DNA from 3 places in the Streptomyces kanasensis genome. Region 1 is predicted to be linked to each of the others. Evidence: riboswitches for the same ligand, from Rfam matches in the RefSeq annotation. Region 1 holds a riboswitch; each other region holds the start of a gene.

Evidence for each region. Region 1 has a riboswitch for cobalamin ahead of ACF053_RS22270 (energy-coupling factor ABC transporter permease). Riboswitches for the same ligand answer to the same signal wherever they lie in the genome.
Region 2: another riboswitch for cobalamin. It lies ahead of ACF053_RS12770 (ribonucleoside-diphosphate reductase subunit alpha); the one in region 1 lies ahead of ACF053_RS22270 (energy-coupling factor ABC transporter permease).
Region 3: another riboswitch for cobalamin. It lies ahead of ACF053_RS02480 (ABC transporter substrate-binding protein); the one in region 1 lies ahead of ACF053_RS22270 (energy-coupling factor ABC transporter permease).

What each region holds. Positions count from the first base shown of each region.
Region 1 is NZ_JBIBSF010000009.1:117,408-120,669, forward strand. It holds gene dhaL (dihydroxyacetone kinase subunit DhaL) at 1-354, shown strand, start outside; gene ACF053_RS22265 (PTS-dependent dihydroxyacetone kinase phosphotransferase subunit DhaM) at 351-761, shown strand; cobalamin riboswitch at 843-1,044, shown strand; gene ACF053_RS22270 (energy-coupling factor ABC transporter permease) at 1,074-1,766, shown strand; gene ACF053_RS22275 (energy-coupling factor ABC transporter substrate-binding protein) at 1,763-2,110, shown strand; gene cbiQ (cobalt ECF transporter T component CbiQ) at 2,116-2,862, shown strand; gene ACF053_RS22285 (energy-coupling factor ABC transporter ATP-binding protein) at 2,862-3,262, shown strand, end outside.
Region 2 is NZ_JBIBSF010000004.1:244,518-247,779, reverse strand. It holds gene ACF053_RS12775 (hypothetical protein) at 1-676, shown strand, start outside; cobalamin riboswitch at 898-1,061, shown strand; gene ACF053_RS12770 (ribonucleoside-diphosphate reductase subunit alpha) at 1,208-3,262, shown strand, end outside.
Region 3 is NZ_JBIBSF010000001.1:569,706-572,967, forward strand. It holds gene ACF053_RS02475 (FecCD family ABC transporter permease) at 1-722, opposite strand, end outside; gene ACF053_RS02480 (ABC transporter substrate-binding protein) at 719-1,753, opposite strand; cobalamin riboswitch at 1,788-1,983, opposite strand; gene ACF053_RS02485 (cupin domain-containing protein) at 2,383-2,754, opposite strand; gene ACF053_RS02490 (MerR family transcriptional regulator) at 2,820-3,170, opposite strand.

The DNA.
Region 1 (3,262 bases):
AGCGCCGGCAAGGCCCTGGGCGACGAGCCCGAGGTGGCGCCCGCGCGGCTGGCGGAGGCGCTGGGCGACGGTGTCGCGGCGGTGGCCCGGCTCGGCGGGGCGCGGGCCGGGGACAAGACGATGCTGGACGCGCTGGAGCCGGCCGTGGCCGCGCTCGGGCAGGACCGGCCGGACGCCGTCGCGGCGGCCGCGCGGGCCGCCGCGGAGGGCGCGGAGGCGACCGGGCCGATGCGCGCCCGCAAGGGACGGGCCAGTTACCTCGGCGAGCGGTCGGTGGGACACCGGGACCCGGGCGCCACGTCGGCCGCGCTGCTCTTCGCGGCACTCGCCGACGTCACGGGGGAGGCGGCGTGAGCGGCTCGGGGGCGCCCGTGGGCGTCGTGCTCGTCTCGCACAGCGCCCCGGTCGCGCAGGCCGTCGCCGCGCTCGCCCGGGGACTGGCCGGGGGCGCCGGCGGGGTACCGGTGGCGGCGGCCGGCGGCGGGCCGGACGGCGGGCTCGGTACGAGCGCCGAACTGGTCGCGCGGGCGGCCGCGGAGGTCGACGGCGGCGCCGGCGTCGCGGTCCTGGTGGACCTGGGCAGCGCCGTCCTGACGGTGAAGGCGCTGCTGGAGGAGGGGGAACTGCCGGCGGGGACGCGGCTGGTGGACGCGCCGTTCGTGGAGGGCGCGGTGGCGGCCGTCGTCACGGCGGCGGCGGGCGGCGACCTCGACGCGGTGGAGGCGGCGGCCTCGGAGGCGTACGGCTACCGCAAGCGGTAGGGCGTGGCGGGCACCCGCGAGCGCCCGCCCGTGCGGCGGGACTCCCCCGTGTGCGCGGTTGTGATGTACCTGGTCAACGCACTAGTGTCGCAGGGCCTTGGTGTACGGGAAGCCGGTGTGGAACCGGCGCGGCCCTCGCCACTGTGATCGGGAAGTCCGGCCCCACCCCCCGCGCCAGCGGGGAAGCCACTGGACCGCCGCGGGAGACCGCGGCGTCCGGGAAGGCGGGGTCGAGGCGGTAGTACCCGTCAGCCAGGAGACCGGCCAGGGCGCGTTGTCCATCCACGAGGTGCTGGAGAGGGTCTCCCCCACATGCATATAGCCGAGGGGTTCCTACCCCGGGAACACGCGGTCGCCTGGACACTGGCGGCCGCTCCGTTCGTCGTCCACGGCGTCCGGGCGCTGACCCGGGAGGTCAGGGCCAACCCCGAGTCGACGCTGCTGCTCGGCGCGTCCGGGGCGTTCACGTTCGTCCTGTCCGCGTTGAAGATCCCGTCGGTGACGGGCAGCTGCAGCCACCCCACCGGTACGGGGCTCGGCGCCATCCTGTTCCGGCCGCCCATCATGGCCGTGCTCGGCACGATCACCCTGCTGTTCCAGGCGCTGCTGCTGGCGCACGGCGGTCTGACGACGCTCGGCGCGAACGCCTTCTCGATGGCGGTCGTCGGACCGTGGGCCGGGTACGGGCTGTACCGGCTGCTGCGCCGCACGGGAGCGCCCCTGATGGTGGCCGTCTTCTTCGGCGCGTTCGCGGCGGACCTGTCCACGTACTGCGTGACGAGCGTGCAGCTGGCGCTCGCGTTCCCCGACCCGGGCAGCGGCTTCACGGGCGCGCTCGCCAAGTTCGGCGGGATCTTCGCGGTGACACAGCTCCCCCTGGCGGTGAGCGAGGGCCTGCTGACGGTGCTGGTGATGCGGTTGCTGCGGCAGTCGAGCGGGGGCGAGCTGGCCCGGCTCGGCGTGCTCCCGGCGGCGGGCGCGACGAAGGAGGCGGCGGTCCGATGAGCCGGAACGCGAGGATCAACACCCTGCTGCTGCTCGTCGTGGTGGCGCTGGCGGTGCTGCCGCTGGCGCTCGGACTGGGTGATCACAAGGAGGAGCCGTTCACGGGCGCGGACGCGCAGGCGGAGGCGGCGATCACCGAGAACGCCCCTGACTACGAGCCGTGGTTCAGCCCGCTGTACGAGCCCCCGTCGGGTGAGGTGGAGTCGGCGCTGTTCTCCCTGCAGGCCGCGCTGGGCGCCGGAGTGCTGGCGTACTACTTCGGGCTGCGCCGCGGGCGCCGGCAGGGTGAGGAGCGGGCCGGGGCCGGCGGGGCGGCCGAGCCGCCCGCGGCGTCCGGGGAGTAGCGGGGGTGCTGCCCATCGACGTGGCGGCGCACGGCAGCCGCTGGCGCCGCCGCCACCCGGGCGAGAAGGCCGTGCTCGGCTTCGGCCTGACGGCCTGTGCCGTGTCCCTGCCGCCGTGGCCGGGCGCGGCGCTGGTGGCGGTGGTCGCCGTCGTGGTGCTGCTGGGGCCGGCGGGGGTGGCTCCGCGGCAGCTGTGGCGGGCGTGGCGGGTGCCGCTCGGCTTCTGCGTCACGGGCGCGGTGCCGCTGCTGTTCCAGGTGGGCGGCCCGGCGGGTTGGGTGGCGCCCGCGCCCGGCGGGGCCGCGCAGGCCGTGGAGTTGCTGCTGCGGTCGTCGGCGGCGTCGCTGGGGGTGCTGCTCTTCGCCTTCACGACGCCCGTGTCGGACGTGCTGCCCCGGCTGGTGCGGGCGGGCGTGCCCGCGCCGGTGGTGGACGTGGCGCTGGTGATGTACCGCATCGGCTTCCTGCTGCTGGACGCGGTGGCGCGGATCCGGCAGGCGCAGGCCGCGCGACTGGGGACCACGAGCCGGGCCGCGGCGTGGCGCTCGGCCGCCGGTCTCGGGGCCACCGCGTTCGTCCGCGCCTTCGACCGGGCGACACGGCTGCAGAGCGGTCTCGCCGGCCGCGGCTACGACGGGACGCTGCGGGTGCTGGTGCCCGCGGCGCGGCTGGACCGCCGCTTCCTGGCGGCGACGGCGGTGTTGCTGGCGGTGCTGGTCGCGGCCGCCCTCGGACTCGAACGGGTGGTGTGATGACCGGGTCGCCGGTGGTGGAACTGGTGGGGGCGGGGTTCGCCTACGAGGGCGGGCCCGCCGTGCTCAGCGGGGTCGACTTCGCCGTGCCGGAGGGGCGGTCCCTGGCGGTCCTGGGCCGCAACGGCGGCGGCAAGACGACGCTGCTGCGGCTGCTGAGCGGCGGTCTGCGGTGTGCGAGCGGGCGGCTGCGCCTGGCCGGTGAGGATGTGGCGTACGACCGCAGGGGCCTGACGCGGCTGCGGACGGCGGTGCAGCTGGTGGTGCAGGACCCGGACGACCAGCTGTTCGCCGCGTCGGTCGGGCAGGACGTGTCGTTCGGCCCGATGAACCTGGGCCTGCCGGAGGTGGAGGTCCGCGCCCGGGTCCGCGAGGCGCTGGAGGCCCTGGACATCGTGGC
Region 2 (3,262 bases), on a different contig from region 1:
GCCGCTGCTGCTCCTCGTCGGCTGCGGCACGCAGGTGGCCGGCTCCGCCGTCCCGGACCGGGCGGAGTTGGAGGCCCGCGCCGCCGCCCTGCAGACCAGGGCGGAGCACGTGTACGTGACCGAGGCCGCCGGCTTCGCCCTCGCCGAGCAGTCGGTGGGCGTCCTCGGCGACGACGGCTTCTCCGCGTCGTACGTCTCGAAGGGCGGCGGCACCCTCACCCTCGGCGTCGAGCGGGGCCGCCTGGAGGACGTGGGCTGCGCCGCCACCCCGTCGGCCGCGCCCGCCCCGTCGACCGGCGCGGGCGCGGCCGGTGGTGCGCCGTGCGCAGCGGACGGGGCGCTGTGGTACCGCTCCGGGGACACCGCACACGAGTACCTGCGCGTCGAGGGCGGGCTGCGCATCCGCGTGAGCGCCGACCGCGCCGCCGTCGACCGCGCCACCCTGCGCGCCGCCGCCGAGCGGGCGCACCGCGCCTCCGACGAGGAGTTGGCCGAGGTACTGCCCGAACGCGCGCCCGGGACGGGCGACTCGGGAGCCACGACCGGCAGCGGCGGGACCGGCCGCACCGGCGGCACGGCCGGCAACGGCGGTCCCGGCGGCGCGCCCGTGGAGCGCGGGGACCTGCCGCCCGTGGGTGACGGGGCGCCCGACAACGGCGTGGGCGTCAGCGGCTGACCCCGCCCCACCACCCCGGCCACACGCGTCCCCGCGGGCTCGCGGGCTCGCGGGAGCCCCGGGGCCCCGTGTCGGCCCCCGTGTCCGCCCGCGCCGGCCCTTCCCGAGGGTCCGCGCGCCGGTCCGGTGAGACCCCCGCGGCACCTCCGCGCGGACCCCTCCGCCGCGGCCGGAGCCCCTCCCCGGGCTGCCACTGTTCGCGTACGCGCCGACACTCTGACACAACATGTGGGGTGTGCGGTGAGGGGTGCCCCCCACATGTATGCTCGTCCTCGCTGTCGCAGCAGGGGAATCCGGTGAGAGTCCGGAACTGTCCCGCAACGGTGTACCGGTGTGCCCTTCGCGTACCCGCGAGTCCGACGACCTGCCGACAGCGCGCCCGGACCGTCCGGCCCGGGTGCCCAGACGTCCGGGCCTCGCGGAGTGGGCCGGTGGACGCGGTCTCGCACGCCCCCGTGCCCGGGGTGAGGCGCGCCCCGCTCCCCCGCCCCCGCCCGCGGGACCCCGAGCCGAGCGAGGGAGAGCCCCCACGTGACCATCGCGCCAGCGGATCCGGCTTCAGCCACCGAAGTCGACGCGCCCGGGACCGCGCTGCTGCGGACCCTGACCGACCTCACCGCGGACCTCCCCGACGCCGACCCCGGCCGGGTCGCCGCCGCCGCCCTGCGCGGCCGGCACGCCGGGTCGGACGAGGCCGAACTGCGGGAGCTCGCCACCGAGGCGGCGGCCGGACTGATCGCCGAGGACCCCGCGTACTCGAAGCTCGCCGCACGGCTCCTGACCCGGACCATCGCCGACGAGGCGGCCGGTCAGGGCGCGGTGTGCTTCTCGGCCTCCGTCGCCGTCGGCCACCGCGAGGGGCTCATCGCCGACCGCACCGCCGAGCTCGTGGCGGGCCACGCCGACCGGCTGGACGCCGTGATCGACCCCGCGGCGGACGACCGGTTCGGCTACTTCGGCCTGCGCACCCTGTACTCGCGCTACCTGCTGCGCCACCCGCTCACCCGCAAGGTGGTCGAGACGCCGCAGCACTTCCTGCTGCGGGTGGCCTGCGGCCTGGCCGCCGACCCTTCGGCGGGCGCCCTGGACGAGGTCGAGGCGCTGTACCGGCTGATGAGCCGCCTCGACTACCTGCCGTCCTCGCCGACCCTGTTCAACTCGGGCACCCGGCACCCCCAGATGTCCTCCTGCTACCTGCTGGACTCCCCGCAGGACGAGCTGGACTCCATCTACGACCGCTACCACCAGGTGGCCCGGCTCTCGAAGCACGCGGGCGGCATCGGTCTGTCGTACTCGCGGATCCGCGCCCGCGGTTCGCTGATCCGCGGCACCAACGGCCACTCCAACGGCATCGTGCCGTTCCTCAAGACGCTGGACGCGTCCGTCGCCGCCGTCAACCAGGGCGGGCGGCGCAAGGGCGCCGCCGCCGTCTACCTGGAGACCTGGCACGCGGACATCGAGGAGTTCCTGGAGCTGCGCGACAACACGGGCGAGGACGCCCGGCGCACGCACAACCTCAACCTGGCGCACTGGATCCCCGACGAGTTCATGCGCCGCGTCAACGCCGACGCCGACTGGTCGCTCTTCTCGCCGTCGGACGTCCCCGAGCTGGTCGACCTGTGGGGCGAGGAGTTCGACGCCGCCTACCGCGCCGCCGAGGCCAAGGGCCTGGCCCGCCGGACGATGCCGGCCCGCGACCTGTACGGCCGGATGATGCGGACGCTCGCACAGACCGGCAACGGCTGGATGACGTTCAAGGACGCCGCCAACCGCACCGCCAACCAGACCGCCGAGCCGGGCCACACGGTCCACTCCTCCAACCTCTGCACGGAGATCCTGGAGGTCACGGACGACGGCGAGACCGCGGTCTGCAACCTGGGCTCCGTCAACCTCGGTGCCTTCGTGACCGGTGGCTCCATCGACTGGGAGCGGCTGGACGCGACCGTCCGCACGGCCGTCACCTTCCTCGACCGGGTCGTCGACATCAATTTCTACCCGACCGAGCAGGCGGGCCGCTCCAATGCCCGCTGGCGCCCGGTGGGCCTGGGCGCGATGGGCCTCCAGGACGTCTTCTTCCAGCTGCGGCTGCCGTTCGACTCCCCCGAGGCGCGCGCCCTGTCGACGCGGATCGCCGAGCGGATCATGCTCGCCGCGTACGAGGCCTCCGCCGACCTGGCCGAGCGCCACGGCCCGCTGCCCGCGTGGGAGAAGACGCGGACCGCGCGCGGCGTGCTCCACCCCGACCACTACGACGTCGAACTGGCCTGGCCCGAGCGGTGGGAGGCGCTGCGCGCCCGCGTCGCCGAGGTCGGCATGCGCAACTCGCTGCTGCTCGCCATCGCGCCGACGGCGACGATCGCCTCCATCGCCGGGGTCTACGAGTGCATCGAGCCGCAGGTCTCCAACCTCTTCAAGCGCGAGACGCTGTCCGGCGAGTTCCTCCAGGTCAACTCCTACCTGGTGGACGAGTTGAAGAAGCTCGGCGTGTGGGACGCGCAGACCCGTGAGGCGCTGCGCGAGTCCAGCGGCTCCGTGCAGGGCTTCACCTGGGTCCCGGCCGACGTGCGGGCCCTGTACCGCACGGCG
Region 3 (3,262 bases), on a different contig from region 1:
AGGCGGGTGCGGCCGACGTGCACGCCGAGGGACGCCGCGGCGTCCTGCCCGAAGGCGAACGCGTCGAGGGTCCTGCCGTGGGCCAGACAGACGGCGAGGCACGCGGCGAGGACGGCCGCGCACAGCCACACGTCGTCCCAGCCGGCGCCGCCGAGCGAGCCGAGCAGCCAGAACAGCACGCCGCGGGTGGTCTCCGCGTCGGCGGAGGTGACGACGACGAAGGAGGTCAGCGCGGAGAAGAGCTGCATCGCGGCGACACCGGAGAGGACGACCCGGTCGGTGGTGCCGCCCAGGACGTGGCTCAGCAGCAACATCAGGGCGAAGGAGCAGACCGCGCCGGCGAAGGCACCCGCGGAGAGCGACAGCGCGCCGCCACCCGCGCCGAGGACCACGACGAGCACGGCGCCGGTGGAGGCGCCGGAGGAGACGCCGAGGACGAAGGGGTCGGCGAGCGGGTTGCGCAGCAGCGACTGCATGACGGCGCCGCACACGGCGAGCCCGGCCCCGCACACGGCGGCCAGCAGGGTGCGGGGCAGCCGCAGGTTCCACACGATGCCGTCGCGGATCGGGGACAGCCCGGAGGGGGCGCCGCCGAGGTGCGAGGCGACGACGGACCACACGTCGGCGACGCCGAGGTCGGCGGGGCCGACGGTGATGGTGAGGGCGACGGAGACGGCGAGCACCGCGAGCCCCGCCGCCGAGCGCAGCAGGGCGGCGGTCACCGGGACAACCCGAACCGGCGGATCGCGGCGGCGACCTGCTCGATCCCCTCCACGGTGCGGATCGTCGGGTTCATGGCCTGGCCGCTGAGCAGCACGTACCGCTTGTGCTTGACGGCCTCCATGTTCCTGGTGACCGGGTTCGACTCCAGGAACGCGATCTTCTTGCTCGCGCTCTCCGCGGTCTGCGACCGGCGGGTGAGGTCGCCGATGACGAGCACGTCGGGGTCCCGGTCGGCCACGGTCTCCCAACTGACCTGCGGCCACTCCTCGGTGGTGTCGTCGAGGACGTTCTTCGCGCCGAGCGTGCGGGTGATGATGCCGGGCGCGCCGCAGCAGCCCGCCATGTACGGGGACTCGGCGTTGGCGAACCAGTACATGAGGGTGACGTCCGACTCGTCGAGGCCCTTCTTCGCCGCGGCGGTGCGGGCGTCGAGCCGCTCGACGAGCTGCTCGCCGCGTTCCTCGACGCCGAAGACGCGGGCGAGGTCGCGCACCTCCCGGTGGATGGTCTCCATGGTGAGCGGCGCGGTCCGCACGCCGTCACCGCCGCCGGAGTTGTCCTTGCCCGCGCAGTCCGCCGGGGAGAGGTACGTCGGAACGCCCAGCTTCTCGAACTGGTCGCGGGTCGCGACGCCGCCGGTGCCGAGGGTGGAGGCGAAGGAGGCGGCGACGAAGTCCGGTTCGGTGTCGAGGACCCGCTCGAACGAGGGGTTGTTCTCCGCCAGCCGCCGGACGCGGGCGTTCTCCTTCTCCAGCCCCTTCATCACCGGGTCGGTCCAGGTGGCGGTGCCGGCCATGCGGTCGGCCAGGCCGAGGGAGAGCAGCGTCTCGGTGGTGCCCTGGTTCAGGGACACGGCCCGGCGGGGACCGCCGCCGTGGACCTCCACCTGACGCCCGCAGTTGTCGAGGGAGCGGGCCGCCGCGCCGGAGGCGGACGCGGACGGGCCGGATGCGCCGCCGGCGCATCCGGTGAGCAGCAGGGCGCCGCAGAGCAGGGCGGCGGGCAGGCGGTGCTGGCGTGGCAGGGGCACGGGGCGTCCTCGGTTCGTGGCCCATGCGCGGGGCCGTCCGTAACGGGCGCCAGCAGGTCTTCGGACTCGGGGTCGACCGGACGCGGCGCCTTCCCGGGCCGGTCGGTGCCCAGTGGCTCGTGCTGCCGCGCCCGTCACCCTCACCGCTGCGCGTCAGTTCCGGATTCACACCGGATTCCCTGACCCAGGTACCGCAGGTACTGAGTTCGACTGGCCACGGCAAGGTAACACGGTGGTCGCAGAGCGGGACCGACCGGGCCGGCCCGCGGCCGGGGGTGCCGACGGGCGTCGGCCGACGTGCGCCGGCGCGACCCGGCGGGGGGCGGGCGCGGGCCGGCGCGGGCGGGCACGATGGGCGATCCGCGGGCGGGCGTCGGCGGGCGACGGCGGGCGACGGCGGGATCGGATCCGGGTGCGGGCGGGCGTCGGCGGGCGGGCGTCGGCGGGCGGGTGCGCTCAGCGGGCCGGACACCGACGGGCAGGTGCCAGCGGGCCGGACGGCGGCAGACGGGTCCAGTGGGCCGGACGGCGGCAGACAGGTGCCATCGGGCCGGACACCGACGGGTAGGTGCCATCGGGCCGGACACCGACGGGTGGGTGCCAGCGGGTGGGCGCCGGCGGGTGGGAGGTCAGTCGGCGGACCGGGCGTAGTCGCCGAAGCCCGTCCAGTCCAGGGCGACGCAGGGTTCGTCCCCCAGCACCCAGGCGTCGTGGCCGGGCTCGACCGTGAAGAAGTCGCCGGGCCCCACCTCGGCGCTCTCACCGCCGCCGTCCATGACGATCCGCATCCGGCCGCTGACCACGTAGCCGGTGTGCGACGCCTGGCAGCTGTCGGTACCGGCGAGCGGCCTGACGTGCTCGGTCCACCGCCAGCCGGGTTCGAAGACGGCGCGTCCGACGGGTCCCTGCCCGGTGGTGATCAGGTCCAGCCTGCCCTTGCCGTCCTCGAAGGGACGGGTCTCATCGGCGGCGTCGAAGTTCCTGCTGACGATGGCTGTCATGTCGTCCGCCTCCCCGGGAGAGGATCGGTCCCCGAGTACTCCTCCAGGCTACGCCGCGCGGTGCGTCAGGGGTGCTCCAGGTAGCCGGCGAGCGTGCCGCGGCTGCGGCGGAGGGCGTCGATGCGTGCGTCCGCGGCCGCCAGCTCGCCGTGCAGGACGTCCCGGATCCCGGCGCACCAGTCGAAGCCCAGACCCGGCCCCTCACCCCGGGCGCAGGGCAGGACCGTGCGGATCACCTCCGTGGAGAGCCCGGCGGCGAGCAGCGCGCGCACCTGCCGGACGGTGGGCACGGCGTCCTCGTCGTAGTCGCGGTACCCGTTGCCGCGCCGGACCGAGGTGAGCAGCCCCTGCGCCTCGTAGTAGCGCAACAGCCGCGTGCCCACTCCGGTCCGCCGGGACAGCTCCCCGATCAGCATGGCCCCTGCCTTCCCCGCCTTGACCTTCGCACCAGTGTGAAGCCCTAACGTCGGCTCGGGCCGCGGGAATTCCACCGCCGGTCCCGCACCCC